3 regions of the Streptomyces sp. NPDC019937 genome follow, and region 3 is predicted to be linked to each of the others. Evidence: riboswitches for the same ligand, from Rfam matches in the RefSeq annotation. Region 3 holds a riboswitch; each other region holds the start of a gene.
What was found. Region 3 has a riboswitch for thiamine pyrophosphate ahead of ABZ562_RS31130 (thiamine ABC transporter substrate-binding protein). Riboswitches for the same ligand answer to the same signal wherever they lie in the genome.
Positions count from the first base shown of each region.

Region 1 (9,888 bases), on a different contig from region 3:
GTTGGCGATCCCCAGCAGCAGATAGCCGAGCAGCACGGCGAGCACCGCGACGTTGATCCACAGCTCCGGCGCGGTGCCGCCCACACCTGAGAGCCCCGGCCCGGAACGGTCGTCGTCCAGCGTCAGACCCGGCCGGGACGCGACCAGCGCGGCCACCTGGTGGCGGGCCTCCTCGGTGCCGTCCGTGCGGACCAGAACGCTCTGGTCCAGGCCCGCCGTGGTGTGCCCGGCGGCCAGGTCCCCTGAGAGCACCACGGGGCCGAAACCGAGGCCGCGCGCGTACGTGGCCACCACCCGGGCGGTGACCCGGGCGCCGTCGCCGAGCACCAGGTCCACCCGGCTGCCCACGTGTGCGTCGCGCGACCCGGCGACCTCGGTGGAGACGGCGACGGTGGCACCGGTGAGCCCCGCCAGGCTGCCGTCGCGCACATCCAGGTCGAGGACGCCCGAGGCCTCCGGGGTCAGGACCAGCGCGGAACTGCTCTCGACCTCGGGTTCCCCCAGCAGCCGGTACGTCCACACGGCGGTGGTCGAGGTGACCGGGGCCGCCGCCCGTACGCCGGGAGTGTCCCGCAGCGCGGGCAGCACATCGGTGGGCACGCCCCCGAGCGCGGGCGCGCTCACCCCGAGTTGCGCCCGGGTGGCGTCGCGGAGGTCACCGGAGGTGGCCGCCCTCACGGTGGTCTGGGTCAGGGTGTAGGTGAGGGTGAACACCACGGCCATCGCGAGGGTGCTGATGGCCGCCGCGGAGCGCAGCGCGTATCCATGGCTGTTGGCCACGGCCAGCCAGGTCGGCGCCGAGGCCCTTGCCGGAAGTTTCCGCGCCAGCAGCCGGCCGACGCCGCCGGCCAGGGCGGGACCGGCCAGGGCGAGCCCGATCGCCGCGAGGAGGCCGGCCATGGCGGTGGCCGCCGCCCCGGCCTGCGAACGGACCAGCAGCGGGGTGACCGACGCACCGGTGCCGACGGCGATCAGCGCCAGACCGGCGTGGGCGCGCGCCTTCGAGGGGGTGCGGGGTTCGCTGCGCGACTCGGCGACCGCCTCGGTGGCCGGCCGGCGCGAGGTACGCCACGCGGCGCCCCGGGCCGCCACCCATACGACGGCGACCAGCAGCAGCACGGCCGCGATCGCCGGAAGCGGGCTGAAGGTCAGCGGCAGCACGTCCGGGAGCATGCCGTTGGAGACCAGCAGTCGCCGGAACCGCTCGGCCAGCGGATAGCCGAGGGCGGCACCGGGCACGGCCGCGATGACCGCGATGATGGCGGCCTGGGCCCCGGCGAGGCGGCGGATCTGCTTCGGTGTCGCGCCGACGGCGCGCATCAGGGCGAGTTCCCGCCGCTGGGCCGCGATCGACACCGACAGCGCGCCGCCCACGATGAACCCGACGACCAGCAGGGTGATCCCGGCCAGCGACCCCGCGAGGGCGGGCAGCAGGGAGCGGGCGGCGGCCGTGCCGGGCGCCTCGGCGTCACCGCGGTCCGCCCCGGTGGACACGGTCAGCCCGTGGCCCCGCAGGGCGCGGCGGACCTCGGCGGCGACCGGGTCACCGGCGCCCGGTTCGGCACGTATCGCGATCAGATCGACGGAACCGGAGCCGGAGCCGGATCGCGAGTCGGAGCCGGAGCCGGGGCCGTGGCCGGTCAGCCGCGCCGCCGTGGTGTCGGCGAACCAGACACCGCTCGCCGAGGCGTCCACCACGGCCGACACCCGGTAGCGGGCCGGGTGCCCGACGGCGGTCACCGTGACGCGGTCGCCGGGCGCGACGTCCGCGGTCTCGGCGGTGCGGCGGTCCAGGGCCACGTCGAGCGGACCGGCCGGGGGGGTACCGGTGATACGGGGACGTCCCAGCAGGGCGGTCGAGGACCATCCGTGTCCGGTGGCCCGCGGGTCGTCCGCCGGTACGGCCTCGCCGCCCCGGGTGACGACCGCGGCGGGGAAGCTCCGGTCGCCCACCGCCCCGGCCACGCCGGGCAGCTTCGCCAGCCGGCCGACGAGACCGCCCGGCACCCTGGCCCGTTCCGGCAGCGCGATCGGCAGATCGCCCTCCGGGTGGAAGGTCTGGCGGCCGGACACGACGACATCGGCGGCGGCCAGCCGGTCGACCGGCGCGTGCGAACGCCACCCCGACTCGGCCAGCACACCGATACCGGTGACCATCGCCGCGCCGCCCAGCGTCGCGCACGTGACGGCCAGCAGCGCGGCGATCCTGCGGCGCACCATGTGCCACGCGAGGTACAGCATCGTCATTCCGTTTCCAGCGTGGTCACGCAGTGCGCCAACTCGGCGGCGGTGGACGCCTTCAGCGTCTCCACCACCCGCCCGTCGGCCATGACCATCGCGAGGTCCGCCCGCGCGGCGGCGGCCGGGTCGTGGGTGACCATCACCACCGTCTGGCCGAGGCCGTCCACCAGGTCGCGCAGCAGGCCCAGCACCTCACGGGCGGTCCGCAGATCCAGCGCGCCCGTCGGCTCGTCGGCGAACACCACCGCGGGCCGGGACACCAGCGCCCGGGCTATCGCGGCGCGTTGCTGCTGCCCGCCGGACAGCTCGGCCGGGCGGTGGGCGAGCCGTCCCGCCATCCCGACCCGCTCGATCAGTCCGCTCACCCACGCCCGGTCGGGTTTCTCACCGGCCAGCCGCAGCGGCAGCAGGATGTTGTCCTCGACGGTGAGCGACGGCACCAGGTTGTAGGGCTGGAAGACGAAGCCCACGGAGCGCCGGCGCAGCTCGGTGCGGCGGGCCTCGTCCAGCCCGCCGATCTCCGTACCGTCGATGAAGGCGCGTCCGCCGGTCGGCGAGTCCAGGCCGGCGGCGCAGTGCATCAGGGTGCTCTTGCCGGAGCCGGACGGCCCCATCACGGCGAGGAACGTGCCGCGCTCCACGGCCAGCGACACCTCGTCCAGGGCGCGGACGCCGCCGGGATACGTCTTGCTGACACCGTCCAGCTCCACCGCCGGGGTGCGGCGGGCCGTCAGGGTCCGGTGGTCCTGGGCGCGGAAGAGCCTCATGACCGCCGCTGCCCGCGGTGGTGGACGACGAGCGCGATGCCGCATGCCAGGGTGGCCAGGCCGAAGCCGATGCCGACGAACACGCTCAGGCCCCCGACGGACGACGTCACCATGTTGGCGACCGCGAAGACCACCAGCAGCAGCCACAGCACGGGACGGACCAACCCGGCCCCGGCTCCGTCGCGGTCGCCCGGCCGCTCGGGCCGTGGTGCCCGCGGGGCCGCGAAACCGCGGTAGGGATCATCCGTCACGTCAAGCTCCTCGTACGTCGGTGCGCTGGGTGCACACCGACGCTACGAACCGGCGCCGCCACCGGCGATCCGGCCAGCGGGAGACCCGGGGTACAGCAGGCTGTACCCGCCCCGGCGTGAGGTGACGGCCTCTCGCGTGGTGCCCTATTGTCGCGGTCCAGGAGGTGGGGATGGACACGCGCGAGGCGACTTCGGCGACCCCCGGACCCACCCGGCCATGGGACGCGTTCGCCCGCGCCCGGACCGGCCTGGACGCCTTCGAACACCTCGTCGGCGGGCTCGGCACGGCGATCCTGGCCCTGGTCATGCTGGTGTGGCTGATCGCCACCGCGCTCGCGTGCCTCGTCGGAGTGGGGCTGCTGCTGGTGCCCACCGCCCTGCGCGGGGTGCGGGCCGTCGCCGACAGGGAGCGCGCCCGGCTGTCCCGCTGGGGCCCGGAGGTCATCGGCCCGGACCAGGCGCCCCTTCGGCTGCGGGCCGCCGTCGCGGATCCCGCCACCCGGCGGGAGCTGTGCTGGCTGGTCTGCCACGCCACCCTCGGGTTCTTCCTCGCGCTGACCGGCCTGACGCTGCCGCTCAGCGCGGCGACCGACGCCGCGTTCCCGGTGTGGTGGCGGCTGGTGCCACCGGAGGCGGCCACCCCGTCCCCCCTGCCGCTGTGGACCGTGGAGGACTGGCCCGGCGCCTTCGGAGTCTGCCTGCTGGGCCTGGGCTGGATGGCCGTCGCCGTGGGCGTGGCACCGAGCCTGGCGTGGCTCCAGGCGTGGCCCGGGCGCAGGTTGCTCACCCCCGCCTCGGGGACCGACCTCGCCCTGCGCGTCGCCCAGCTCACCGCGACCCGGGCCGCAGCGCTGGACGCCCACGCCACCGAGTTGCGGCGGATCGAGCGGTCGCTGCACGACGGGACGCAGAACCGCATGGTCGCCGTCACCGTCCTGCTCGGCGCGGCCCGCCGCGCCGTGGCCCGCGACCCGTCCCGCGCCGACGCCATCCTCGAACAGGCCCAGAGTGCCGCCGAGCAGGCGCTCGCCGAACTCCGCGGCGTCGTCCGGAGCATCCTGCCGCCCGTGCTGGCCGACCGCAGCCTGACCGACGCGCTCACCGGCCTGGCCGCCGACTCCCCGGTGCCCTGCCGGATCGACGCCGACGTACCCGGCCGGTGTGCCGCGTCCGTCGAGGCCACCGCCTACTTCGTGGTGGCCGAGGCGCTGACCAACGTGGCCCGGCACAGCCATGCCCGGAACGTCACCGTCACCGTCCGCCGCCACGACGGACGACTGCGGCTGCGCGTCACCGACGACGGCCGCGGGGGAGCGGACGAACACGGCGGATCCGGGCTCGTCGGCATCCGCCGCCGCGTCGGAGCACACGACGGGACGCTCGCCCTGACCAGCCCACCCGGTGGGCCCACCACCCTGGAGGTAAGCCTGCCATGCGGATTGTGATCGCCGAGGACGATCCGCTGCTGCGCGAAGGGCTCGCACTGCTGCTGCGCGCCGAATCGCTCGACGTCGTGGCCACCACCGGCACCCCCGGCGGCTTCCTGGACGCCGTCGCGGCCCACACACCCGACGTCGCCATCGTCGATGTCCGGATGCCCCCGAGCCACACCGACGAGGGGATCGCCGCGGCCGTGGAGGCCCGGCGCCGCCGCCCGGACCTGGCCGTCCTCGTGCTGTCCGCCTACGTCGAGCAGGCCTTCGCCACCGACCTGCTCGCCGACGGCAGCGCCCGGCTCGGCTATCTGCTCAAGGAACGGGTCGGCCGGGTCGAGGAATTCCTGACCGCGCTGTACCGGGTGGCCGACGGCGGCACCGCCATCGACCCCGAGGTCGTCGCGCAGCTCTTCGCCCGCACCCGGCCCGACACCCGGCTGGACCGGCTCAGCCCGCGCGAACGCGACGTCCTGGCGCTGATGGCCGAAGGGCTCGGCAACACCGCCATCGCCGAGCGGCTCGTCGTCACCGAGGGCGCCGTCCACAAGCACATCCGCAGCATCTTCGCCAAGCTCCAACTGGCCCCCACCGACCGCACCGACCGGCGCGTGGCCGCCGTGCTGCACTATCTCAAGGACGCGCACCGACGGTCCTGACGTGCACCCAGGGCCTGAGACACCCAGGGCCTGAGACACCCAGGGCCTGAAACCCCCAGGGAGTGGGCAGCGTTCCCCCGCACGGATCGTCGACAGATCGGAAGGCTCGTATGAGTGGCACGCAGCGGTCGCGGCAGTGGTACGAGGGCGAGTCCCGCGACGCGTTCATCCACCGTGCCTGGATGCGGCGCGGCCTGCCCGACCACGCCTTCGACGGACGCCCACAGATCGTCATCTGCAACACCTGGTCCGAACTTACGCCCTGCAACAGCCACTTCCGCGAGATCGCCGACCATGTGAAACGGGGGGTGTGGGAGTCCGGCGGGGTGCCGCTGGAGCTTCCGGTGCCGTCGCTGGGGGAGACCCTGCTGCGCCCGACCGCGATGTTCTTCCGCGACCTGGCCGCGATGGTCACCGAGGAACTCATCCGGGCCAACCCCGTCGACGGGGTGATCCTGCTCGGCGGCTGCGACAAGACCGTACCGTCGCTGCTCCTGGGCGCCGCGTCGGTCGACCTGCCCACCCTGATGGTCACCGGCGGCCCCATGCTGAACGGCTCGTGGCAGGGGCGCCCGCTGGGCTGCGGCACCGGGGTGTGGGAGCTGAGCGAGGAGGTGCGGGCGGGCCGGATGGAGCGATCCGAGCTGCGCCGGGCCGAGTCGGCGATGATCCGCAGCCGGGGCCACTGCAACACCATGGGCACGGCGTCCACCATGGCCTGTGCCGCCGAGGCGCTGGGCATGACCCTGCCCGGCAACGCGGGACTCCCCGCCCCCGACAGCCGGCTGCTGGAGCTGTCCCACGCGGCGGGCAACCGCATCGTCGACATGGTGCGCGAGGACCTGCGGCCCAGTGCGGTCCTGACCGCCGAGGCGCTGCGGAACGCGGTGCGCGCCGTGGCCGCCATCGGCGGCTCCACCAACGCGGTCGTCCACCTGCTGGCCCTCGCCCGCCGGGTCGGGGCGGACTTCGGCCTGGACGACATCGACCGCGCGGGCCGCGGCATCCCCTTGCTCGCCGATGTGCAGCCCGCCGGATCCCACCTGATGGAGGACTTCCACCGCGCCGGTGGCCTGGACGCCGTCCTCGGCCAGATCAGGGACCACCTGGAACCGGCCGTCACCATCACCGGCCGCCCGCTGACCGAGCAGCTGTCCGGCCTGCCCAGCGCCGACCTCACCGTCATCCGCACCGCTGAGGAGCCGATCGCCCACCACGCCGGGCTCGCCGTGCTCCGCGGCAACCTCTGCCCCGACGGAGCCGTCATCAAGCCGGCCGCCGCGACCCCGGAGCTGCTGCGCCACCGGGGCCGCGCCGTGGTGTTCGACGGGATCGAGGACTTCCGTACCCGCATCGACGACCCGGACCTGGAGGTCGACGCGTCCGATGTGCTGGTCCTGCGCGGCTGCGGACCGCGCGGCTACCCCGGCATGCCCGAGGTGGGCAACATGCCACTGCCGCCCGCGGTGCTGCGCGCCGGGGTGCGGGACATGGTGCGGATCAGCGACGCCCGCATGAGCGGAACCGCCTTCGGCACCGTCGTCCTGCACATCGCGCCCGAATCGGCGGCGGGCGGCCCGCTGGGCCTGGTGCGGACCGGCGACTGGATCGAACTGGACGTCGAGCGGCGGCTCTTGCGGCTGGACATACCGGACGAGGAACTCGCCGCACGGCAGCCCGTGACCGCCGCCGCGCCACCGGCCACCGGCGGATGGGAGCGGATCTACCGCGACCACGTCGAACAGGCCGACCGCGGCGCCGGACTGGACTTCCTCGCGGGCACCCGCGGATCCTTCGTGGCCAGGGAGTCGCACTGACGGGCCCGCACACAGCGGAACCACAGGAACGGCCCAGGCCCGGGAAAGGTTCGCCCCCTACCCTCCGGGCATGCCCACGACGCGTTCCCTGGACGAGGCACTGGCGCGGACCGCCGTACGAGCCCTGATCTCCCAGGCGGAGCTGACCCCCAAACCGGGCCTCGCGGACACCCGCGACCTCCAGGCCCGCGCCACCGGCACCGATCTGCTCGCGCTGCGCTGGTCGGCCAAGGCGCTGGCCCCCGGGTTCGCGGCCATGGCCGCCGCCGCCCGCCGCCCCGGCGAGCCGACCCGGGCGCTCCGTGAGGAGCTGGGCGCCATCGGCCGCTGCGCCGAGTGGACCATGGCGCGGGCCGGCGGCGGCCCGGCCACCGGCCGTCCGCACCACGGGGCGCTGTGGGTGCTGGGGCTGCTGGTCGCGGCCGCCGCCCTGCGGCCCGGCGCCGCGCCGCGGGAGCTGACCGCCACCGCCCGGCAGCTGGCGACCCACGCCGACCGTGGCGCCCCGCGCAGGCCCTCGGCGGGGTCGCAGGTCTCGGCCACCTACGGGGCGGCGGGCGCGCGCGGCGAGGCGCGGGCCGCCTTCCCGCACGTACGCCGCGCCCTGGACGCCCTGTCCACGGCGCGGGCCGCGGGCGCCACCGAGACCCAGGCCCGCCTCGACGCGCTGCTCACCGTGATGAGCACCCTCCAGGACACCGGCCCGCTGTACCAGGCGGGGCCGCCCGCCCTCCGGCGGGTGCAGGACGGGGCGCGCGGTGTGCTGGAGGCGGGCGGCACCGCGACGGCCCCGGGCGCCGCCGCCCTCGCCGCCTTCGACGCCGAGCTGCGCGAGACGGGCGTGGCGCCCCGGGGAAGCGCCGCGCTGCTGGCCGGGGCGCTGTTCCTGGACACGCTCCCGGCCACGGCCCGGCCCGCGGATCGCCCCCGGGGCCGGGACCACGGGGCGAGGGGCTAGCCTTAAGGGCGCTCCACCGGACACGGGGTGCCCCCACGCGGGGGCTGAGATCACACCCGTCGAACCTGAACCAGTTAATACTGGCGGAGGGATGTCATCGATGCCACGGCCGCATGCTGCCACCGACCCGGCGCTCACCGGCGCGGAATCCGTCTTCGACGGGCGGATGCCCACCGCGCCCGGGGACCTGCGCGTCGAGGCGCGCGGGATCGCGCCGGTCCCGGAAAGCCACCGCTACGGCGGGCCGGGGCGCCTGTTCACCGTGTGGTTCGCCCCGAACCTGACCATGACCGGCGTGTTCACCGGCACCGTCGGCATCTCCCTCGGCCTGGACTTCGCCACCGCGCTGGCCGCCGTCGTCCTGGGCACCCTCATCGGCGCCGTACCCACCGCGTATCTGGGCACCTGGGGTAGCCAGACCGGGGCCGGGCAGCTGCCCCTGGCGCGGTTGGCGTTCGGCCGGGGCGTGGCGGTGCCCGGCGTCCTGCAGTGGCTGTCCTCGGTCGCCTGGGACGCGCTCATCGGCCTGTTCGGCGGTGACGCGCTGGCCCGGCTGTGCGGGCTGCCGTTCTGGCTGGGGGTGCTGATCATGATGGCCGCCCAGGGCGCGCTCGGGGTGCTGGGCTACGAGGCCATCCACCGCATGCAGAAGCTGATGACCTTCGTCCTCGCCGCCGCCTTCGCCACCCTGGCCGTCCGGCTGCTCGACGGTGTCCACCCCGCCGCCACCGGGTCGGCCCACGGCGCCGACCGCGTCGGCGCGTTCGTCCTGACCAGCACGATCGCCCTGAGCCTGGCGCTGTCGTGGGCGCCGTACGCCAGCGACTTCAGCCGCTATCTGCCCCGCGCCACCTCCCGGCCGCGCATGTTCTGGTGCACGCTGCTCGGCGTCACCGTGTCCTTCGTGGCCGTCCAGGCGCTCGGGCTGTGGGGAGCGTCCGTGTTCACCGACCAGACCGCCCGCGGCGTCGACGCGGCCCTGGGCGGCGGGGCGCTCGGCGCGTTCGGGCTGCTGGCCGTGGCGCTCGCCGCGCTGTGCAGCAACGCCATGAACGACTACAGCGGCTCCCTGGCCCTGCAGACCGCCGGTGTCCGCATCCCCCGCCCGCCGGCCGCGGCCCTCGCCGCCGCCCTCGGCTTCCCGCTGGTGCTGTGGATGCACGCCGCCGACACCACCGCGCGCTTCCAGAACGTGCTGCTGTTCGTCGGCTACTGGATCCCCGGCTTCGTCGCCGTCGTGGCCGTCGACTGGTTCGCCCGCGCCCGGGCCCGGGGCGGTGCGCCGGTCGACCTGGCCGCCGAGAGCGCCCGCCCGCAGCCGTGGTGGCCCGCGCTGCTGGCGTTCGGCGCCGCCTTCGCCGCCGCGGTGCCGTTCATGGACACCAGCCTGTACACGGGCCCGGTGGCCGCCGCGCTGCACGGCGCCGACCTCGCCTACTACGCCGCCTTCCTCGCGGCGCTCATCGTCTACGTCCCGCTCAGGGCCCGGCGCGGCGCGGCTCGGTGAGGCACGGCCGCTCGCGGCCGTATCCGCACGTCACACGGCATCCGGCCGCCAGGTCCGGCGGCAGCCGTGGCACCCTTGGCTCCTGTTGAATTCCGCACCACCCGAGGAGACGTGCCACGTGCCGCAGAACCAGTCGGTGGAGTCCATCGCCGCCCCGGCGGTGCTCGCCGAGGAACGCAGACTCCACAAGGACCTCGGCTTCTGGGGCCTGACCGCGATCGGGTTCTCCAACATCCTCGGGTCCGGCTGGCTGTT
Region 1 covers NZ_JBEYAL010000075.1:429-10,316, forward strand. Annotated here, with positions in the region: gene ABZ562_RS39350 (ABC transporter permease) at 1-2,241, opposite strand, end outside; gene ABZ562_RS39355 (ABC transporter ATP-binding protein) at 2,244-3,008, opposite strand; gene ABZ562_RS39360 (hypothetical protein) at 3,005-3,259, opposite strand; gene ABZ562_RS39365 (sensor histidine kinase) at 3,430-4,704, shown strand; gene ABZ562_RS39370 (response regulator transcription factor) at 4,692-5,351, shown strand; gene ABZ562_RS39375 (IlvD/Edd family dehydratase) at 5,462-7,168, shown strand; gene ABZ562_RS39380 (triphosphoribosyl-dephospho-CoA synthase) at 7,239-8,126, shown strand; TPP riboswitch at 8,140-8,235, shown strand; gene ABZ562_RS39385 (cytosine permease) at 8,227-9,633, shown strand; gene ABZ562_RS39390 (APC family permease) at 9,752-9,888, shown strand, end outside.
Region 1: it holds a riboswitch for thiamine pyrophosphate, as region 3 does, so the genes downstream of both, ABZ562_RS39385 (cytosine permease) here and ABZ562_RS31130 (thiamine ABC transporter substrate-binding protein) in region 3, are expected to answer to the same signal.

Region 2 (9,888 bases), on a different contig from region 3:
GCCTTCAGTGATCGCAGCTTCGGGGCCCACAACTCGTCGGCCTCCGCCGCCTCCTGGATCGCCTGGGCGATGCGGTCGGCACACTCCAGGGCCCGGGCATGGTTGGGGTTGGGATCGAAGTTGGCTGCCTGCCGGGCCACGGACCTGGCAGCGTCCGACGAATCAGCGGCGTCCGAGAGCGGCCCCTTCGGCGAAGCCTTTGCGATGCCGTAGACCTTTCCGCCCTCCGGAGTCCTGCCGTCCTCTCCCTTCTCGCCCCCTGCCGGATAGCTCACCGAGCCATCCGCGTTCACCGTGAGCTTTTGCTCCTGCGCATCCGCCACAGCGGAGTCGAGCTTGTTCTTCGCTGCCCGGAAGTCGCTTGCCATGGCGTTCAGCGCCGTACTGACGAGACCGCACTCCACCTGGATGTAATGGAAGTTCTGCCCTAATGTCCGTAACTGAGTGAGGGCTGCCGAAGCGGCCTCGCCCTCAAGGGCCGCCTGCATCTTGCCGGCGATCCGCCGCTCAACCGTCTCCCTGGCGTGGTCGGCCATGTTGCTGACGGACTGATAGCCATCGGCGGCGTCCTCGAACTCCGACGGCTTGAGGGACGTGAGAGTCGCGTAATCCACTGCTCCCCGTCACCTGCCCCGGCTCTCGCCGCCGACCGGCTTGGTGTCCTTGTACGCGCCGTCCAGCCGATCGAAGGAGTGCTTGGTGGCCTCGTCGTTCTTCTGGTGTTCATCCCCGGCCTTCTCGAGCCGGTCCTGGAGGGTGCCGCATTTGCCGCTCACACCCTTCAGATAACGCGTCCAGGAGTGGTACAGCTCCCGCTGGGCCGCCCCGCACTTGGTGCCGCCCCCGGTCTTGCTGCCCGCGCCGAGGCCCTGCTGCTTCTCCTCCAACTTCGTGAGCGCGGTCCTGATGTTCCCCCGAAGCTTGCCGACGTCCCTGCCCGCCGTCGTCCACGCGGTCCTGGTGGACTTCAGCTTTCCCGAGCCGCCCTTCCCCCAGTTGGGCAGGCCGTCGGCGCTTGCGAGATTCATGCGCTCCCCCTCCGTCGCGTCTCGCGACTCACAGTGACCGAGGGATCAGTGTAGGGAGCCGGGCGGGGCGCCTCCATGAGTGTGCGTACTCAGGCACCGGTCCAGGTGACCGGGAGTTCGTGGACGCCGTAGATGTTCATGTCGGTCCTGAGTCGCACCTCGTCGGCGGGGATGGCGAGCGCGAGGGTCGGGAAGCGGCGCAGCAGTCCGTCGAAACCGGCGCGCATCTCGATGCGGGCCAGTTGCTGGCCGAGGCATTGGTGGACGCCGTGGCCGAAGGACAGGTGGCCGCGGGCCTTGCGGTGGATGTCCAGGGTGTCGGGATTGTCGAAGCGCTGGGGGTCGTGGTTGGCGGCCAGCAGCGAGACGACGACGGTCGATCCCTCACGGATGGTTTCCCCGCCGAGTTCGATGTCCTCCGTGGCGTAGCGATAGAAGATGTCGGCGACGGACAGGTAGCGCAGGAGTTCCTCGACGGCGTCGGGGAGCAGATCCGGGTCGGCGCGCAGTTCCGCCAGCTGCTCGGGGTGCTCCAGGAGCGCGAAGGTGCCAAGACCCAGCATGTTGGCGGTGGTCTCGTGGCCCGCGAGCAGCAGCAGGAAGGCGACGCCGGACAGCTCCTCGATGGTCAGGTCGTCATCCCGGGCCAGGTCGGACAGCAGGTCCTCGCCGGGCTCGGCGCGCTTGCGCGTGACCAGTTCGGACAGGTACGCGGTCATCGCGCCGAACGCGGCTATCTTCTTGTCGAGCGTCTGGTCCTTGACCATGATCTTGGCGGAGTTGACCTGGAAGGTGTCGCGGTCCGCGTAGGGGACACCGAGCATTTCGCAGATCACCAGCGAGGGCACCGGCAGCGCGAACTCCTGGACCAGGTCGACCGGTGGGGTCAGGCGCGCCAGCTCGTCCAGTTGCCGCTCGGTGATCTCGATGATGTGCTCTTCGAGCATCTTCATGCGTTTGACGGTGAAGGCGCCGGTGAGCTTGCGCCGCAGCCGGGTGTGGTCCGGCGGGTCCATGGAGATGAACAGGCCCGGCGACTGCGGGATGGGCTCGGTGGGGGCGGGCATGCCGGAGATCTCGTACGGCACGTGGGGAATGCCGATGTCCCGGCGGGAGCTGAACCGGGTGTCGGCCATGAGCCGGCGGACCGCGTCGTAGCCGGTGACGAGCCAGCCCTCATGACCATCGGGGAAGTTCATGGGACTGACGGGGCGAGCCTCGCGCAGCCGGGTGATCCGGCGGGGCGGGTCGAAGGGGCCCGCGTCGCGCTCCAGGGGGAGGCCCTGCGGGATGGGAACCGTTCGACTCATCGGGATCCTTCCGTGGCGGTCGTTGTGGCCACATTCCCCGACGGGCCTGACAAACGACTGACACGGCTCTGATATCGGCCACGGCGGGGCGGCCCTAGAAGACGCCGCCCTTCACCTTGATCGTGATCTTGCTGCCCTTCGGCGCCTTGTCGCCGCCGGACACCGACTGGTCCTTCACCGTGTCGCCCGGGAACAGCAGCGGCTTGTCGACGTTCACCGTGAAGCCCGCGTCCTCCAGCTTCCGCTTCGCGTCGTCGATCTTGTCGCCCTCGACGTCCGGGACCTCGATCATCTGCTGCCCCTTGGAGAGGGTGAGGGTCACCGTGTCGCCCTTGGCGCCCCTGGTGCCCTCGCCCGGGGACTGTGCGGCGATCGTGCCCCTGTCCTCGTCCGAGAACGCCCGGCGCTCGGCGAACTCGACCTTGAAGCCCGCGTCGCGCAGCTCGGACCGGGCGTCGGCGGGGTCGTCGCCGATGAGGTCGGGGATGTCGATGGGCTCGCCCTTGCTGACCACGATGTTCACGGCCGTGTCGGGGCGGCGGACAGCGTCCGGGCCTGGGGTGGTGGAGAGCACCGCGTTCTGCGGGGTCTCGGTGCTGAAGCTGCGGGTGACGGTGCCCACCCTCAGCCCGGCGTCGGCGATCTTCTGCTTGGCCTCGGTGAGCGGTCGGCCGACCACGTTGGGCACCTCGGCCCGCGGCGGGCCCTGGGAGACGTGGATGGTGACGGTGCCGGTGGAGCGGATGCGCTCGCCGACGCCGGGCTTGGTGCTGATGACCTTGTTCTTGTCCACGACGTCGCTGTAGTCCTGGACGACCTTCACGTCCAGACCGGCGCCGTGGAGCTTCTTCTCCGCGTCCGACTGGGTCATCTTCAGCACGGACGGCACGTTGGTGAACTGCCCGGCGCTGATGTACCAGACCCCGGCGCCGATGCCGAGGGCCAGCAGCACGGCGGCGACGATCGTCACCACGCCGCGGCGCGGCATCCGGCGGCGCGGCCGGGGCTCGGGCGGGTCCGGGGGAAGGTCGAGGCGGCTGGTGTGGTGGAGGTCGTCCTGGGCGGGCGCGGCGGCGGCCCCGGCGGGGCGGGGGATCACCGCCGTACGGTCCTCGGAGCCGTCGCCGGGGGCGTCCTCGTGGGCCTGCGGCGGTACGGCGTCCAGCTGGGCGTCGGTGAGGGCGGCCCGCGCCGTGCGCACCTGGCCCAGGAGCGCGACGGCGTCGGTGGGGCGCAGGGACACGTCGCGCACGGTGGCGGAGGCGACCAGCGCGTCCAGCTCCGGCGCGACCTCGGGCGCGGCGACGGACGGGGGCGGGACGTCCTCGTGCAGATGCTGGTAGAGGACCTGCGCGGGGGTGCTGCCGCCGTGCGGCTTGGAACCGGTGAGCATCTCGTACAGGACGACGCCGCACGCGTAGACGTCGGCGCGGGTGTCGGCCGTGCCGTGCTCGATCTGCTCGGGCGCGAGGTAGGACACGGTGCCCAGGACGGAGCCTGTGGAGGCGCTGGTGTTGGTGTCCACCGCCCTGACCAGGCCGAAGTCGGCGACCTTGACCCGGCCGTCGTCGCCGATCAGGACGTTCTCCGGCTTCATGTCGCGGTGGACGAAGCCCGCGCGGTGGGCGGCGCCGAGGGCGGCCAGGACTGGTTCCAGGATGTCCAGGGCGGCGCGGGGCTGAAGGGCGCCGCGCTCGCGCAGCACGTCACGCAGGGTGCACCCGGCGACGTACTCCATGGCCAGGTAGACGTGCGCGCCGTCGGTGCCCTGGTCGTAGACGCCGACCACATTGGCGTGCGCGAGTCTGGCGACGGACTTGGCCTCGCGGATGAAGCGGTCCACGAAGGCGGCGTCCGAGGCGAGGCTCTGGTGCATCACCTTCAGGGCGAGGACGCGGTCGAGCCGCGTGTCGACGGCCCGGTAGACCGTCGCCATCCCGCCCACGGCGATGCGCGCCTCGACGCGGTAGCGGCCGTCGAGCACCTGCCCGACAAGGGGGTCCTGGAGCGTCGTATCCACGAGAGTGCAGTCTACGAGCCGTCAGCGCCGCGTTGGACCGGTGCCCACATGTCCGGTACGTGCTGCGACACAACGGTGACCTCGGTCTCAGTTGTGCGAGGCGGCGGCCAGGGCGGCCAGCTCCTCGCACGCGGAGGTCCAGGCCAGGGCGGCGTACTCGGCGTGCTTGGCCTTGGCCTCGTCCGGGAGGTCGAGCGCGCGGATACCGGTCTCGGCGAGGCGGAGGCGGGTGCCCGCGCCCTCCGGGGAGAGCGTGAACTCGACCACGGTGGCCTGGCCGGGCCCGAGCGGGGCGCGGTCGGGCGCGTGGGCCAGCCGGAAGCGGAAGAGGGCGTCGGGGACCGCCCGCTCGACCCGGCCGTGGAACTCCCCGTGCTCGTCCCAGCGGAAGCGGACGGTGCCGCCGGGGTGCGCATCGATCTCGCAGCCGCCGGGGGCGTACCAGGTGCGGATGTGCTCCGGCGTGGTCAGCACCCGCCAGACGCGGTCGACGGGGGCGGCGACGTAGGTCTCGCGCTCGATCCGGTCGGCCACGGTCACGGTCACGGCGACCACCTCCGCTTCCCACGGTAGGACGCCCCGTTGCCGTCCGTTACGCGAACGCGGGCCGCTCCGGGTCGAGGGCGGCCAGGCCCTCGGCCGGGGACGACGCCTCGGCGAAGTGGCGGCGCGGGATGCGGCCCGACCGGTGCGCGAGCCGCCCCGCGGCCACGGCGTGCCGCATGGCCCCCGCCATCAGCACCGGCTCCTGCGCCCGTGTCACGGCCGAGGCCAGCATGACCGCCGCGCAGCCCAGCTCCATGGCCAGCGCGGCGTCGGACGCCGTGCCCGCGCCCGCGTCGAGGATCACCGGAACCCCGGCGCGCTCGGTGATCAGCTGGAAGTTGTGCGGGTTGCGGATGCCCAGACCGGAGCCGATCGGCGAGCCCAGCGGCATGATCGCGGCGCAGCCGACGTCCTCCAGCTTCCGGGCCAGCACGGGATCGTCGTTGGTGTACGGCAGGACCGTGAAGCCGTCGTCCACCAGGGTCTCGGCGGCCTCCAGCGTCTCGATGGGGTCGGGGAGCAGGGTGCGCTCGTCGGCGACGACCTCCAGCTTCACCCAGTCGGTGCCCAGCGCCTCGCGGGCGAGCCGGGCGGTCAGCACGGCCTCCCCGGCGGTGAAGCAGCCCGCGGTGTTGGGCAGCGGGCGGATGCCGTGCCGGTTCAGTACGGACAGCACCGAGCCCTGCACCGTGGGGTCCAGGCGGCGCATGGCGACCGTGGTCAGCTCGGTGCCGGAGGCGAGCAGCGAGCGCTCCAGGACGTCCAGGCTGGGCGCGCCGCCGGTGCCCATGATCAGGCGGGAGCCGAAGGTCGTACCGGCGATGGTGAGCGGATCGGCGTCGGTCAGGACCTCGTCGAGGGTCGTCGCCTGTGGTGTGGGGTGAGACATGGGGTTCAGCCTCCTTGGACCGCGGTGAGGACCTCGACGCGATCGCCGTCGCCGAGCGGGGTCGCGGGCCACTGGCCGCGCGGGACGACCGTCTCGTTGACGGCCGCGGCGACGCCCGAGGGCGCCTGGGTGAGGGTCGCGACGACCCCGTCGAGGGTGGTGCCGTCGGGCAGCTCGCGGGGCTCGCCGTTCACGGTGACGGTCATGCGATGTGCTCCTGTACTGCCGCGAGGTGCGGCGCGAAGCGGCGCGGGGAGAACGGCCGCGCGTCGGGCGGGAGTTCGCCGCCGGTCAGAGCCTCGGCCATGACATCGCCGGTGATCGGGGTGAGCAGGACGCCGTTGCGGTAGTGGCCGGTGGCCAGCTGGAGGCCCGGCAGCGCGGTCGGGCCGAGCAGCGGGGCGTTGTCGGGGGAGCCGGGGCGCAGCCCGGCGCGGGTCTCGACGAGCGGCAGCTCGGTGATGCCGGGCACCAGCTCGTGCGCGTCGCGCAGCAGCTCGTACACCCCGCCCGCGGTGACCGTGGTGTCCCAGCCCAGCTCCTCCGTGGTCGCGCCGACGACCAGCTCGCCGTTCTCGCGCGGGACGAGGTAGACGTGCCCGCCGCGCACCACGGCCCGCACGGTCCGGGACAGGAACGGCGCGTACGGGCCGGGCACCGACAGCCGCAGCACCTGGCCCTTGACGGGGCGTACGGGCGGCAGGACCTCCTCGGGGACGCCCGGGAGCCGCCCGCTGAGGCTGCCGGCGGCCAGCACGGTCTGCCAGGCGGCCAGCCGGGTGCCATCGGCCAGCTCGGCCCCGGCGGCCCGGTCGCCGTCCAGCGCCAGCCGCTCCGCGCGGGCGCGGTGGAGGGCCACCCCGGCGCGCTCGCACGCCGTCAGCAGCGCGGCCGCCAGCCGCCGCGGGTCGATCTGGTGGTCGCCGTCGACGCGCAGGCCCCCGCGCACGCCCGGCGCGAGCATCGGCTCCAGGCGCCGGCATTCGCGCCCGGTCAGCCACTGCGCGTCCAGCCCGAGCCGCTGCTGGAAGGCGTGCAGCTCCCGCAGATGCGCGCGGTCGTCCGCGTCGAGCGCGACCGAGAGCGTGCCGCAGGTGCGAAAGCCCAGGTCGTGGCCGCTCGCCTCCTCCAGCTCCGCAACGAAGGACGGATAGCGGCGCGCCGAGGCCAGATTCAGCCCGAGCAGGGTCTGCTCGCCGTAGTGCAGCTCGGTGACGGCGGCCAGCATCCCGGCCGCGACCTGGGCGGCACCGCCGCCGGGCGCCGGGTCGGCGACGGCGGTGCGCAAGCCCCGCTGGGCCGCCCGCCAGGCCGTGACCAGGCCGATGATGCCGCCGCCGATGACGAGGACGTCGTACGGCGCGTCACCGGCGGGTGCCTCGCGCGCTGTGTGGGGTGGCGTGTGCATGGGCTGTCGCCCCCTCCCTTCGCCGGCATGACCCGGATCAGGTTCGTACGGTCGGAGGCCGCGCCAGCCTCCCTCTCAGCCCGGTGCGCCCGGGCTCCCGCGAGTGCTCTGTCCCGCCACCCTAGTACGCGCCCCGAATCGCCCGGAAGGGAGCGCCCCGGGCGGGGCCGGGTGCCGGGGCCCCTTCGCGACGGCCGTCCGGCCGGCCGGGCTGTGCCCGAGATCTCGTCGTGCGCTCTGCGGTCCGCCCCACCTGCCGCAATACAGTGATCGTGTGAGCGATGAGACGACGAAGACGATGGCGTCCTCGGCGGGTGGCGGCGGACAGCGGGTGGTGATCGTCGGCGCGGGCATGGCGGGGGTGCAGACCGCGGTCGCGCTGCGGGAGCAGGGCTGGACCGGGGAGATCCTGCTGCTGGGCGCCGAGCCCCATCAGCCGTACGACCGGCCGCCGCTGTCCAAGGCCGTACTGCTCGGCAAGGCCGAGGGGTCCGCGTTCGACGTGGACTTCGCCGCGCTCGGCATCGAGCTGCGCCTCGGCGTCCCGGTGACCGGGCTGGACACCGGCGGGCGGACGGTGGACACCGGATCGGGCCCGATCCCGTACGACGTCCTGGTGATCGCCACCGGCGCCGAGCCGATCGCCCTGCCCGGCAGCGAGGACGTGCCGGGCGTCCACCTCCTGCGCACCCTGGACGACGCCGAGCGGCTGCGCCCGGTGCTCGCCGGACAGGGCGAGGTCGTGGTGGTCGGGGCGGGCTGGATCGGAGCGGAGTTCGCGACCGCCGCCCGCGAGGCGGGCTGCGCGGTGACGGTCGTCGAGGCCGCGGACCGGCCGCTGGTCGGCGCCCTCCCGGCGGAGGTCGCCGCCCATATGACCGGCTGGTACGCCGACTACGGCGCCACCTTGGTCACCGGCGCGCGGGTGACCGCGCTCGACCGGAACGGGCTGCGGCTCGGCGACGGCACCCGGCTGCGGGCCGGTGCGGTGGTCGTCGGCATCGGCGCCCGGCCCGCGACCGGCTGGCTGGCCGGTTCGGGCGTGGAACTCGCCGAGGACCGGTCCGTCGCCGCCGACGAGGGGCTGCGCGCCTCGGCGCCCGACGTGTACGCCGTCGGCGACTGCGCGTCCTTCCCCTCCGCCCGCTACGGGACCCGGCTGCTGGTGCACCACTGGGACAACGCGCTCCAGGGGCCGCGGACGGTCGCCGCCAACGTGGTGGGCAGCCGCACCGCGCACTTCCCCGGCCAGGTCTACGACCCGGTGCCGTACTTCTGGTCCGAGCAGTTCGGGCGGTTCGTGCAGTACGCCGGACACCACCCGGGCGCCGACGAACTGGTCTGGCGGGGCGACCCGGACGGCACCGCATGGTCGGTGTGCTGGCTGCGGGACGGGGGCCTGGTCGCCCTGCTGGCCGTCGGCCGTCCGCGCGATCTGGCCCAGGGCCGCAAGCTGATCGAACGCGGCGCCCGGCTGGACCGGACCCGGGCCACGGATCCGTCGGTGCCGCTGAAGTCGGCCGTTCTGTGACCCACCGGTGCCCTGGGGCGGGGGTGCGGGGCCCGGCGGCCCCGCACTCCGCGGCCCGCGCGGCGGACGCCCGGCTACCCACTGTCAGTCCCAGATGGCAGGCTTGTTCTGTGACCGAGATTGACGCAAAGATCGATGCTCTCGTCCCCGCCTGGCTCACTCTCCCCGACGTCGCCGACCGGCTGGGCGTCGAGGTGACCCGTGTGAGGCAGCTGGTCAAGGAGGGCCAGCTGATCGCGGTGCGCCGTGGCGAGAACCGGGTGCTGCAGGTGCCCGAGGACTTCGTCGGTGACGGGAAGGTCGTCAAGGGGCTCGTGGGCACCCTGACCCTCCTCAAGGACGACGGCTTCAGCGACGAGGAGATGCTGGAGTGGCTCTTCACCCCCGACCCGAGCCTGCCGGGCACCCCGGCCCAGGCGCTGCGCGAGAATCGCGGCACGGAAGTGAAGCGGCGCGCGCAGGCGCTCGCCGTCTGACGCCGCCCGCCGCTCCCTGAACCAACCGGGTTCCCGGACCCTCGAGGTTCCTCCACCGTCTCCGAACCACCAGGCGTACGGGCCGCACGGCCGCCGTCCCCGGCGGCACCCCGGCCCGTACGCCGCACGAACCGGGGGGAAAGCCACCCATGACCGCACGTGAGCAGCTGGCGGACGCCCGCCTCTACCTGTGCACCGACGCGCGCAAGCGCCAGGGCGACCTGCCGGAGTTCCTGGACGCCGTGCTGGCGGCCGGGGTGGACATCGTCCAGCTGCGGGACAAGGGTATGGAGGCCGCCGAGGAGCTGGACCACCTCGCCGTCTTCGCCGACGCCTGCCGCCGCCACGGCAAGCTGCTCGCCGTCAACGACCGGGCGGACGTCGCCCACGCCTCCGGTGCCGGCGTGCTCCACCTGGGCCAGGGCGACCTGCCGGTCCCGGCGGCCCGCGCCATCCTCGGGGACGGCCCGCTGATCGGCCGCTCCACCCATGCCGAGGCCGAGGTGGACGCGGCCCTCACCGAGCCCGGCGTGGACTACTTCTGCACCGGCCCCTGCTGGCCCACCCCCACCAAGCCGGGCCGCCACGCCCCCGGCCTCTCCCTGGTCCGTCACGCGGCCGCCCGGCGCCCGGACCGGCCCTGGTTCGCGATCGGCGGCATCGACGCGTCGAACCTGGAC
Region 2 covers NZ_JBEYAL010000047.1:18,065-27,952, reverse strand. Annotated here, with positions in the region: gene ABZ562_RS34765 (alpha/beta hydrolase) at 1-614, opposite strand, end outside; gene ABZ562_RS34760 (hypothetical protein) at 624-1,028, opposite strand; gene ABZ562_RS34755 (cytochrome P450) at 1,118-2,338, opposite strand; gene pknB (Stk1 family PASTA domain-containing Ser/Thr kinase) at 2,433-4,358, opposite strand; gene ABZ562_RS34745 (SRPBCC domain-containing protein) at 4,446-4,904, opposite strand; gene ABZ562_RS34740 (thiazole synthase) at 4,951-5,751, opposite strand; gene thiS (sulfur carrier protein ThiS) at 5,799-5,999, opposite strand; gene thiO (glycine oxidase ThiO) at 5,996-7,201, opposite strand; TPP riboswitch at 7,199-7,312, opposite strand; gene ABZ562_RS34725 (FAD-dependent oxidoreductase) at 7,500-8,732, shown strand; gene ABZ562_RS34720 (Rv2175c family DNA-binding protein) at 8,843-9,208, shown strand; gene thiE (thiamine phosphate synthase) at 9,358-9,888, shown strand, end outside.
Region 2: it holds a riboswitch for thiamine pyrophosphate, as region 3 does, so the genes downstream of both, thiO (glycine oxidase ThiO) here and ABZ562_RS31130 (thiamine ABC transporter substrate-binding protein) in region 3, are expected to answer to the same signal.

Region 3 (9,888 bases):
ACGGGCGACGGGCGGCTGCGGGAGCAGCTGATCCTGCACTACTCGCCCCTGGTGAAATACGTCGCCGGGCGGGTCAGTGTCGGGTTGCCCTCCAACGTCGAGCAGGCCGACTTCGTCTCGTCCGGTGTCTTCGGACTCATCGACGCCATCGAGAAGTTCGACCCCGAGCGCGCCATCAAGTTCGAGACCTACGCCATCACCCGCATCCGCGGTGCGATGATCGACGAGCTGAGGGCGCTGGACTGGATCCCGCGTTCGGTGCGCCAGAAGGCCAGGGCGGTCGAGCGGGCGTACGCCACGCTGGAGGCGGCGCTGCGGCGCACCCCCACCGAGGTCGAGGTCGCCGCCGAGATGGACATCAGCGTCGAGGAACTGCACGGGGTGTTCAGCCAGTTGTCGCTCGCCAACGTGGTCGCCCTGGAAGAGCTGCTGCACGTGGGCGGCGAGGGCGGCGACCGGCTCAGCCTCATGGACACCCTGGAGGACACCGCCGCGGACAACCCGGTCGAGGTGGCCGAGGACCGGGAACTGCGCAGGTTGCTCGCCCGGGCCATCAACACCCTTCCGGAGCGGGAGAAGACCGTGGTCACCCTCTACTACTACGAGGGGCTCACCCTGGCCGAGATCGGCCAGGTCCTCGGGGTCACCGAGAGCCGGGTCAGCCAGATCCACACCAAGTCCGTGCTCCAGCTGCGCGCCAAACTCGCCGACGTCGGACGCTGAATCGTCCCACCGGGATCACCGTCACGGTGACGTCGTCGTGACGTCTCCGTAGAGTGGTGACGTGCCCAGGATTCGAGCGGCCTCAGTGGCCGAGCACCGGACGATGCAGCGCGGCGCCCTGCTGGAGGCCGCCCGCTCCTTGCTGTCCGAGGGCGGTACGGAGGCGCTGACCTTCCCCGCACTCGCCGAGCGCACGGGCCTCGCCCGCTCGTCCGTCTATGAGTACTTCCGCTCCCGCGCGGCCGTGGTCGAGGAGCTGTGCGCCGTCGACTTCCCGGTCTGGGCCGCCGAGGTCGAGGCCGCCATGGAGGGGGCCGGTACGCCCGAGGCGAAGGTCGAGGCCTATGTGCGCCGCCAGCTCGCCCTCGTCGGCGACCGCCGCCACCGTGCCGTGGTGGCGATCTCGGCCGGCGAGCTGGACGCGGGTGCGCGGGAGAAGATCCGCGCCGCCCACGGCGGGCTGATCTGCATGGTGGTCGAAGCCCTCGGCGCGCTCGGCCATCAGCAGCCCCGGCTCGCCGCGGTCCTGCTGCAAGGCGTCGTGGACGCCGCGGTCCGCCGCATCGAGCTGGGAGCCGCAGAGGATCCCGAGCACATCACGGAGGCGGCGGTCGCCATGGCCCTGGGCGGTGTACGGGGCTGATCCCGCGCCCGCCCCGCGGCTCGGCCGCGGAGGCGGCATCCGGCCCAGGCGGCCGCGGTCGCCAGGGCCAGGGGCGCCGCCAGGCCCGACGCGCCGGTGGACGACGCGGTGGCCGCCATACGGGGCCGCGCCCCGGCCGCCGGGGGTGACACCGCCGCCGCCCCCCGGGCGGCGGGCGGCACGCCGAAGACCGGCAGCAGCCGGGACGGCCCGCCCCGCAGCATCGACGACGGCAGCAGCGACAGCGGATCCAGATAGCGGTCCCCGCGCCGCAGCCCCCAGTGCAGACAACCGGACGGGCAGTGGAACGGCCCCGCCTCCATGACCCCGACCACCTGCCCCGCCGCCACCCGCGCGCCCCTGGTCACCGTGGCCCGCACCGGTTCGTAGGACGTCCGCAGCGGGGGAGCGCCGGTCCCGGACAGCTCGATGGTGAGCACCCCGCGCCCCGCGACCGGCCCCGCGAAGCTCACCCGCCCCGCGGCCGCCGCCCGCACCCGCTGACCCGCCCCCGCCGCCAGATCGACCCCGCGGTGACCCGCCGCCCACGGCGCGGGCGGCGGCCGCCACGCCCTCAGCACCGAGGGCCGTGGCGCCCCCTCCACCCCGGCCACCGGCCACGACCGGCCGTCCGGACCCGGCGCCGCCACCGCGGCCGGGACCAGGACCGGAAACATCAGGAAGCACAGGGCAAGAACCCACACCGCAGCAAGCCGTCGCATGTCATCCACGGTGACGCCAATCCGCGCATCCGGTGGATCATGGACGCGAACTGGGGACTACCCACGGGTTGTGGATATCGCCGTCACCCGGCACCGCACGGGTCCCGTACACTTCTTATGGCGATCCGGGTCACCGGATCGACTTCGCACGCCCCGCCGCCCGCGCCCCGAGCACGTATCGGCAGCACGGCGGCCGCGCCCCTCGGTCCTCGGACGAGCCCCTGACAGGCCCTCGTTCGTGGCAGGCGCGCCGGGGCGTCAGGAGCGGCGGCCGCCCGGCCGCCGTGGAACCGAGTACCTCAAGGAGTACGGCCATGGCCGTCGTCACGATGCGGGAGCTGCTGGAGAGCGGCGTCCACTTCGGGCACCAGACCCGCCGCTGGAACCCGAAGATGAAGCGCTTCATCTTCACCGAGCGCAACGGCATCTACATCATCGACCTGCTCCAGTCGCTGTCGTACATCGACCGCGCCTACGAGTTCGTCAAGGAGACCGTCGCCCACGGCGGCTCCATCATGTTCGTCGGCACGAAGAAGCAGGCGCAGGAGGCGATCGCCGAGCAGGCGACCCGCGTCGGTATGCCGTATGTCAACCAGCGCTGGCTGGGCGGCATGCTGACCAACTTCTCGACTGTCTACAAGCGCCTGCAGCGCCTGAAGGAGCTCGAGCAGATCGACTTCGAGGATGTGGCCGCCTCCGGCCTCACCAAGAAGGAGCTCCTGGTCCTCTCCCGCGAGAAGGCCAAGCTGGAGAAGACCCTCGGCGGTATCCGCGAGATGCAGAAGGTGCCGAGCGCCGTCTGGATCGTGGACACCAAGAAGGAGCACATCGCCGTCGGTGAGGCGCGCAAGCTCCGCATCCCGGTGGTCGCGATCCTCGACACCAACTGCGACCCCGACGAGGTCGACTACAAGATCCCGGGCAACGACGACGCGATCCGTTCCGTCACGCTGCTCACCCGCGTGATCGCCGACGCCGTCGCCGAGGGCCTCATCGCCCGCTCCGGCGTCGCCACCGGCGACGAGAAGGCCGACAAGAGCGCGGCCGAGCCGCTGGCCGAGTGGGAGCGCGACCTGCTCGAGGGTGAGAAGAAGGCCGACGAGCCCGAGGCCAAGCCGGCCGAGGCCGCCGCCGAGCAGCCGGCCGAGGCCGCTGCCGAGCAGCCCGCCGAGGACGCCAAGCCCGCCGAGGCCCCGGTCGCGGACGCCGAGCAGGCCTGACCACTCAGACGGTGTACAACGGCGGGGGACGGTGCGATGGCGCCGCCCCCGTCGTTCACCCGTAGAGCTTTCGACTTTCGAGAAGAGATTCACAGATCATGGCGAACTTCACCGCCGCTGACGTCAAGAAGCTCCGCGAGCTCACCGGCGCCGGCATGATGGACTGCAAGAAGGCGCTGGACGAGGCCGAGGGCAGCGTCGACAAGGCCGTCGAGATCCTTCGCGTCAAGGGCCAGAAGGGCGTGGCCAAGCGCGAGAGCCGCAGCGCCGAGAACGGTGCCGTCGTCTCCCTCATCGCCGACGACAACACCTCCGGCGTGCTGGTCGAGCTGAAGTGCGAGACCGACTTCGTGGCCAAGGGCGACAAGTTCGTCGCCGTCGCCGACGCCATCGCCGCCCACGTCGCCAAGACCGCTCCGGCCGACCTGGAGGCCCTGCTCGCCTCCGAGATCGAGGCCGGCAAGACCGTCCAGGCGTTCGTGGACGAGGCCAACGCGACCCTCGGCGAGAAGATCGTCCTCGACCGTTTCGCGCAGTTCTCCGGCGGCTACGTCGCCGCGTACATGCACCGCACCAGCCCGGACCTGCCGCCGCAGGTCGGCGTCCTGGTCGAGCTGGACAAGGAGAACGCCGAGGTCGCCAAGGACGTCGCGCAGCACGTCGCGGCCTTCGCGCCGAAGTTCCTGAGCCGTGACGAGATCCCGGCCGAGACGGTCGAGAACGAGCGTCGCGTCGCCGAGGCCACCGCTCGCGAGGAGGGCAAGCCCGAGGCCGCCCTGCCGAAGATCATCGAAGGTCGCGTCACCGGCTTCTTCAAGGAGAACGTCCTGGTGGACCAGGCGTTCGCCAAGGACAACAAGAAGAGCGTCCAGAAGGTCCTGGACGAGGCCGGCGTCTCCCTGACCCGCTTCGCCCGTTTCCGCGTCGGCGTCTGAGCCGAGCAGCGAAACACCGGCGACACCGATAGGGTCGTAGGCAGCCAACCGTCAACCGGTCGGCCGCAGATGTGACGAGGAGGCCATTGCCGCAGAGGTCGTACCAGGACCCGGCAGTGGCCTTCTTCGTATGTGCACGAGGAGATCTCCAATGAATCACGGCGCGGACGCCAAACAGGCCGCCGACAAGAACGCGGACGGTCCAGTACGACACGGCCGTTTCCTGCTGAAGCTGTCCGGCGAGGCGTTCGCCGGGGGCGGGGGACTCGGGGTCGACCCCGATGTCGTGCACGCCATCGCCCGCGAGGTCGCCGCCGTGGTGCGGGACGGCGCCGAGATCGCCATCGTGATCGGTGGCGGCAACTTCTTCCGCGGGGCGGAGCTGCAGCAGCGCGGCATGGACCGGGCGCGCTCGGACTACATGGGCATGCTCGGCACCGTCATGAACTGCCTCGCCCTCCAGGACTTCCTGGAGAAGGAGGGCATCGACTCCCGCGTCCAGACCGCCATCACCATGGGCCAGGTCGCGGAGCCGTACATTCCGCTGCGCGCGGTGCGCCACCTGGAGAAGGGGCGCGTGGTGATCTTCGGTGCGGGCATGGGCATGCCGTACTTCTCCACGGACACCACCGCCGCCCAGCGTGCCCTGGAGATCGACGCCGAGGCGCTGCTCATGGGTAAGAACGGGGTGGACGGGGTCTACGACTCCGACCCCAAGCGCAACCCGGACGCGGTCAAGTTCGACGCTCTGGAGTACGGCGAGGTGATCACCCGGGACCTCAAGGTCGCCGACGCCACCGCGATCACCCTCTGCCGGGACAACAAGCTGCCGATCCTGGTTTTCGAGCTGACCGCCGAAGGAAATATCGCGCGCGCGGTGAAGGGTGAGAAGATCGGCACGCTCGTGAGTGACCAGGACTCACGGGCCTGACGGCTCGTTCGGGGGATGGACAACGGCCTGCCGGTCGGACACCGTGCAGGAGAAGACGCACGCAGGGGCGAGGCTCTGCTTACGGATAACACCAGGAGCAAGTGGTGATCGAAGAAATCCTCCTCGAGGCCGAGGAGAAGATGGAGAAGGCCGTTGTGGTCGCCAAGGAGGACTTCGCGGCGATCCGCACCGGGCGTGCGCATCCGGCGATGTTCAACAAGATCGTGGCGGACTACTACGGTGCGCTGACGCCGATCAACCAGCTCGCGTCGTTCTCGGTGCCCGAGCCGCGCATGGCCGTGATCACCCCGTTCGACAAGAGCGCGCTGCGCAACATCGAGCAGGCGATCCGCGACTCGGACCTGGGCGTCAACCCCAGCAACGACGGCAACATCATCCGAGTGGTGTTCCCCGAGCTGACCGAGCAGCGCCGCAAGGAGTTCATCAAGGTCGCCAAGGGCAAGGGCGAGGACGCGAAGATCTCGATCCGCAGCATCCGGCGCAAGGCCAAGGAGTCGATCGACAAGCTGATCAAGGACGGCGAGGTCGGCGAGGACGAGGGCCGGCGTGCGGAGAAGGAGCTCGACGACCTCACCGCGAAGTACGTCGCGCAGGTGGATGAGCTGCTCAAGCACAAGGAAGCCGAGCTGCTCGAGGTCTGATGAACGACTCTTCCTGGGGGGCCCCACCACGCGCCGGACTCTGGGGACCGACTGATCAGGGCACCTCCCCCGGCTACGGCTGGGAGGTGCCCCCTTCTTCGGCGGGTCCCGCGCACGAGGTGGCCGAAGCGGCGCAGACTCGCCCCATGCCCACCGTGCCGCACGCAGGCGGCGACCCCGGCGACGCCGCCGGCCGTGACCGGGGGGCCGCCCGGCCGGGCGGCCCCTTGTTCCGCGATGAGCAGGAGCCGCGGCCCGGACCCCGGCAGCCCCCCGGGCAGCCGCCGGCACCCCCCGCTTCCGGCCCCGAGTCCGCGGGCAGCGCGCCCGGCGGTGGCGGCGATCAGGGTGCGAAGAAGAAGAGCGCGGGCCGCGATCTGCGGGCCGCGATAGGGGTGGGCGTCGGGCTCGGCGTGATCATCATCGCCTCGCTCTTCATCTACAAGCCCGTGTTCATCGGCGTGATAGCGGTCGCCGTGGTCGTCGGGCTGTGGGAGCTGACCTCCCGGCTGGCCGAGCGGAAGGACATCCGGGTCCCTCTGGTGCCGCTCGCCGTCGGCGGCGTCGCCATGGTCGTCGCGGGCTATGTCCGCGGGGCGCAGGGCGCATGGGTGGCGGTGTCGCTCACGGCGCTCGCCGTGCTCGTGTGGCGGATGACCGAGCCACCCGACAACTACCTCAGAGATGTCACCGCGGGCGTCTTCGCCGCCTTCTACGTGCCGTTCCTCGCCACCTTCGTGGCGCTCATGCTGGCCGCGCCCGACGGCGCGCAGCGGGTGCTGACCTTCCTGTCGCTGACGGTGGTCAGCGACACCGGCGCGTACGCGGTCGGCTGGCGCTTCGGCAAGCATCCCCTCGCGCCCCGCATCAGCCCCGGCAAGACCCGCGAGGGGCTGCTGGGCGCGGTGGCGTTCGCGATGGTCGTGGGGGCGCTGTGCATGCAGTACCTCATCGAGGACGGCGTGTGGTGGCAGGGGCTGCTCCTCGGCTTGGCCGTCGCGGTCAGCGCGACCCTGGGGGACCTCGGCGAGTCCATGATCAAGCGCGACCTCGGCATCAAGGACATGGGCAAGCTGCTGCCCGGCCACGGCGGGATCATGGACCGGCTCGACTCGCTGCTGCCCACCGCCCCCGTGGTGTGGCTGCTGCTGGTGATCTTCGTGGGCGGCGGCTGACCCCGTACGGCATCGCTGCCGCTCAAGGCCCCGCACCGCCCGTGGCGCGGGGCCTTCCGCATGTCTGCGACACTGGTACGGCCATGCCTAAGCCCGGAGAACTCACTTTCGCTGTGCCGCGTGGGGCCAAGAAGCCCCCGCGGCACCTCGCCGACCTCACGCCCGCCGAGCGCCGCGAGGCTGTCGCGGCCCTCGGGGAGAAGCCCTTCCGGGCCGGTCAGGTGTCGCGTCACTACTTCGCCCGCTACACCGACGACCCCGCCCAGTGGACCGACGTACCGGCCGCCGCGCGCGAGAAGCTCGCGGCCGAGCTGCTGCCGGACCTCATGAGCGTGGTGCGGCACATCAGCTGCGACGACGACACCACCCGCAAGACCCTGTGGCGGCTCTTCGACGGCACGCTCGTGGAGTCCGTGCTGATGCGCTACCCGGACCGGGTCACCATGTGCATCAGCTCCCAGGCGGGCTGCGGCATGAACTGCCCGTTCTGCGCCACCGGCCAGGCGGGTCTGGACCGCAATCTGTCGACCGCCGAGATCGTGCACCAGATCGTCGACGGCATGCGGGCGCTGCGCGACGGGGAGATCCCGGGAGGCCCCGCCCGGCTGTCCAACATCGTCTTCATGGGCATGGGCGAGCCGCTGGCCAACTACAACCGGGTCATCGGCGCCATCCGCCGGCTCACCGACCCCGAGCCGGATGGCCTCGGCCTGTCCCAGCGCGGGATCACCGTCTCGACCGTGGGGCTGGTCCCGGCGATGCTGCGGTTCGCCGACGAGGGCTTCAAGTGCCGGCTCGCGGTGTCCCTGCACGCGCCCGACGACGAGCTGCGCGACACCCTCGTCCCGGTCAACACCCGCTGGAAGGTGCGCGAGGTCCTGGACGCGGCGTGGGAGTACGCGGAGAAGTCGGGCCGCCGGATCTCCATCGAGTACGCCCTGATCAAGGACATCAACGACCAGGCGTGGCGCGCCGATCTGCTCGGCAGGCTGCTCAAGGGCCATCGGGTGCACGTCAACCTCATCCCGCTCAACCCGACGCCCGGCTCCAAGTGGACGGCGTCCCGGCCCGAGGACGAGAAGGCGTTCGTGGCGGCGCTGGAGGCGCACGGGGTGCCGGTGACCGTCCGGGACACCCGGGGGCAGGAGATCGACGGGGCGTGCGGCCAGCTGGCGGCCACGGAGCGCTGACCACCGGCTGATACGGTGCCTTCGCACCACCGTCGTACAACCATCCCGCGACGACGCACAAATGAACATTCCGACAGGGGAGCGCGAGAGCGCTGAGAGTGCGGCCCGGCCGCAGACCCTCCAACCTGATCCGGGTCATACCGGCGTAGGGAGTCAGCCCAGCATGAACAGCCATCTTCGGCGTGCCGTCACCGCCGCCCTCGTGGCCTCTCTCGGCGCCGGCGTCCTCGCGGGCTGCGGTGGGGGCGCGGCGGACGGCAAGGACTCCAAGACCGTCACCCTGGTCTCGCACGACTCGTTCGCGGCGTCCAAGGCGGTCCTCAAGGAGTTCACACGCGAGACCGGCTACAAGGTGCGGGTGCAGGCCGGTGGTGACGCGGGGGCCGCCGTCAACCAGGCGATCCTGTCCAAGGACCATCCGCAGGGCGATGTGTTCTTCGGCGTCGACAACACCCTGCTCTCCCGCGCGCTGGACAACGACCTGTTCACGCCGTACGAGGCGAAGGGGCTGGACAAGGTCCCCGCGGCCTTCCAGCCCGACCGGGCGAAGAACCGCGTCACACCGGTCGACTACGGCGACATCTGCGTCAACTACGACCGCGCCTGGTTCGCACGCGAGAAGCTCGCGCCGCCCAGGACGTTCGCCGACCTGACCAAGCCCGCGTACAAGAACCTGCTGGTCACCGAGAACGCCGCCACCTCCTCCCCCGGCCTCGCCTTCCTGCTCGGCACCGCCGCCCGCTACGGCGACCACGGCTGGCGGGACTACTGGAAGAAGCTGCGGGCCAACGGCGTCGAGGTGGTCGACGGCTGGGAGCAGGCGTACTACGACCGCTTCTCCGGCTCGGCGGGTGGCGCCAAGGGCGACAAGCCGCTCGTCGTCTCGTACGCCTCCAGCCCGCCCGCCGAGGTGGCGGACGCGAAGTCGAAGCCCGCCAAGGCCCCGACCGGGGTGGCGGAAGGGACCTGCTTCCGGCAGACGGAGTTCGCCGGGCTGCTGAAGGGCGGGGGCAACACCAAGGGCGGCAAGGCGCTGCTGGACTTCCTGCTGACCAAGCGCTTCCAGGAGGACGTACCGCTGAACATGTACGTCAATCCGGTGCGCGAGGACGCCAAGCTGCCGGAGGTCTTCACCCGGTACGGGGTCAAGGTCGCCGACTCGGCCACCCTGCCGCCGCGGAAGATCGCCGAGAACCGTGAGCCGTGGGTCAAGGCATGGTCCTCGCTCGTTCTGTGAAGCCCGCCGCGGCCGGCCGCGGCGGGCCGCGCGGCGCCGCCCTGCGGCTCGCCCTGATGGCCGTGCCGCTCGCCTTCTTCGCCGTCTTCTTCGCGTATCCGGTGGCCGCGATCGTCACCCGAGGGCTGCGCACGGGCGGCCGGTGGCGGCTCGGGCGGATACCCGAGGTGCTGGGCGACCCGTCCGTCCTGCACACCCTGTGGTTCACCGGCTGGCAGGCGGCCGCCTCGACCGGGCTGACGCTGGCGGTCGCGCTGCCCGGCGCGTACGTCTTCGCCCGCTTCGCCTTCCCCGGCAAGGGGCTGCTGCGCGCCGTGGTGACCGTGCCGTTCGTGCTGCCGACCGTGGTCGCCGGATCGGCGTTCCTGGGGCTGCTCGGGCGCGGCGGGCTGCTGGACGAGCTGTGGGGGATACGGCTCGACACCAGCGTCTGGGCGATCCTGCTGGCCC
Region 3 covers NZ_JBEYAL010000037.1:65,884-75,771, reverse strand. Annotated here, with positions in the region: gene whiG (RNA polymerase sigma factor WhiG) at 1-723, shown strand, start outside; gene ABZ562_RS31170 (helix-turn-helix domain-containing protein) at 827-1,366, shown strand; partial or broken gene ABZ562_RS31165 (M23 family metallopeptidase) at 1,543-1,989, opposite strand; gene rpsB (30S ribosomal protein S2) at 2,403-3,308, shown strand; gene tsf (translation elongation factor Ts) at 3,407-4,243, shown strand; gene pyrH (UMP kinase) at 4,395-5,174, shown strand; gene frr (ribosome recycling factor) at 5,279-5,836, shown strand; gene ABZ562_RS31140 (phosphatidate cytidylyltransferase) at 5,836-7,011, shown strand; gene rlmN (23S rRNA (adenine(2503)-C(2))-methyltransferase RlmN) at 7,095-8,201, shown strand; TPP riboswitch at 8,267-8,370, shown strand; gene ABZ562_RS31130 (thiamine ABC transporter substrate-binding protein) at 8,365-9,438, shown strand; gene ABZ562_RS31125 (iron ABC transporter permease) at 9,495-9,888, shown strand, end outside.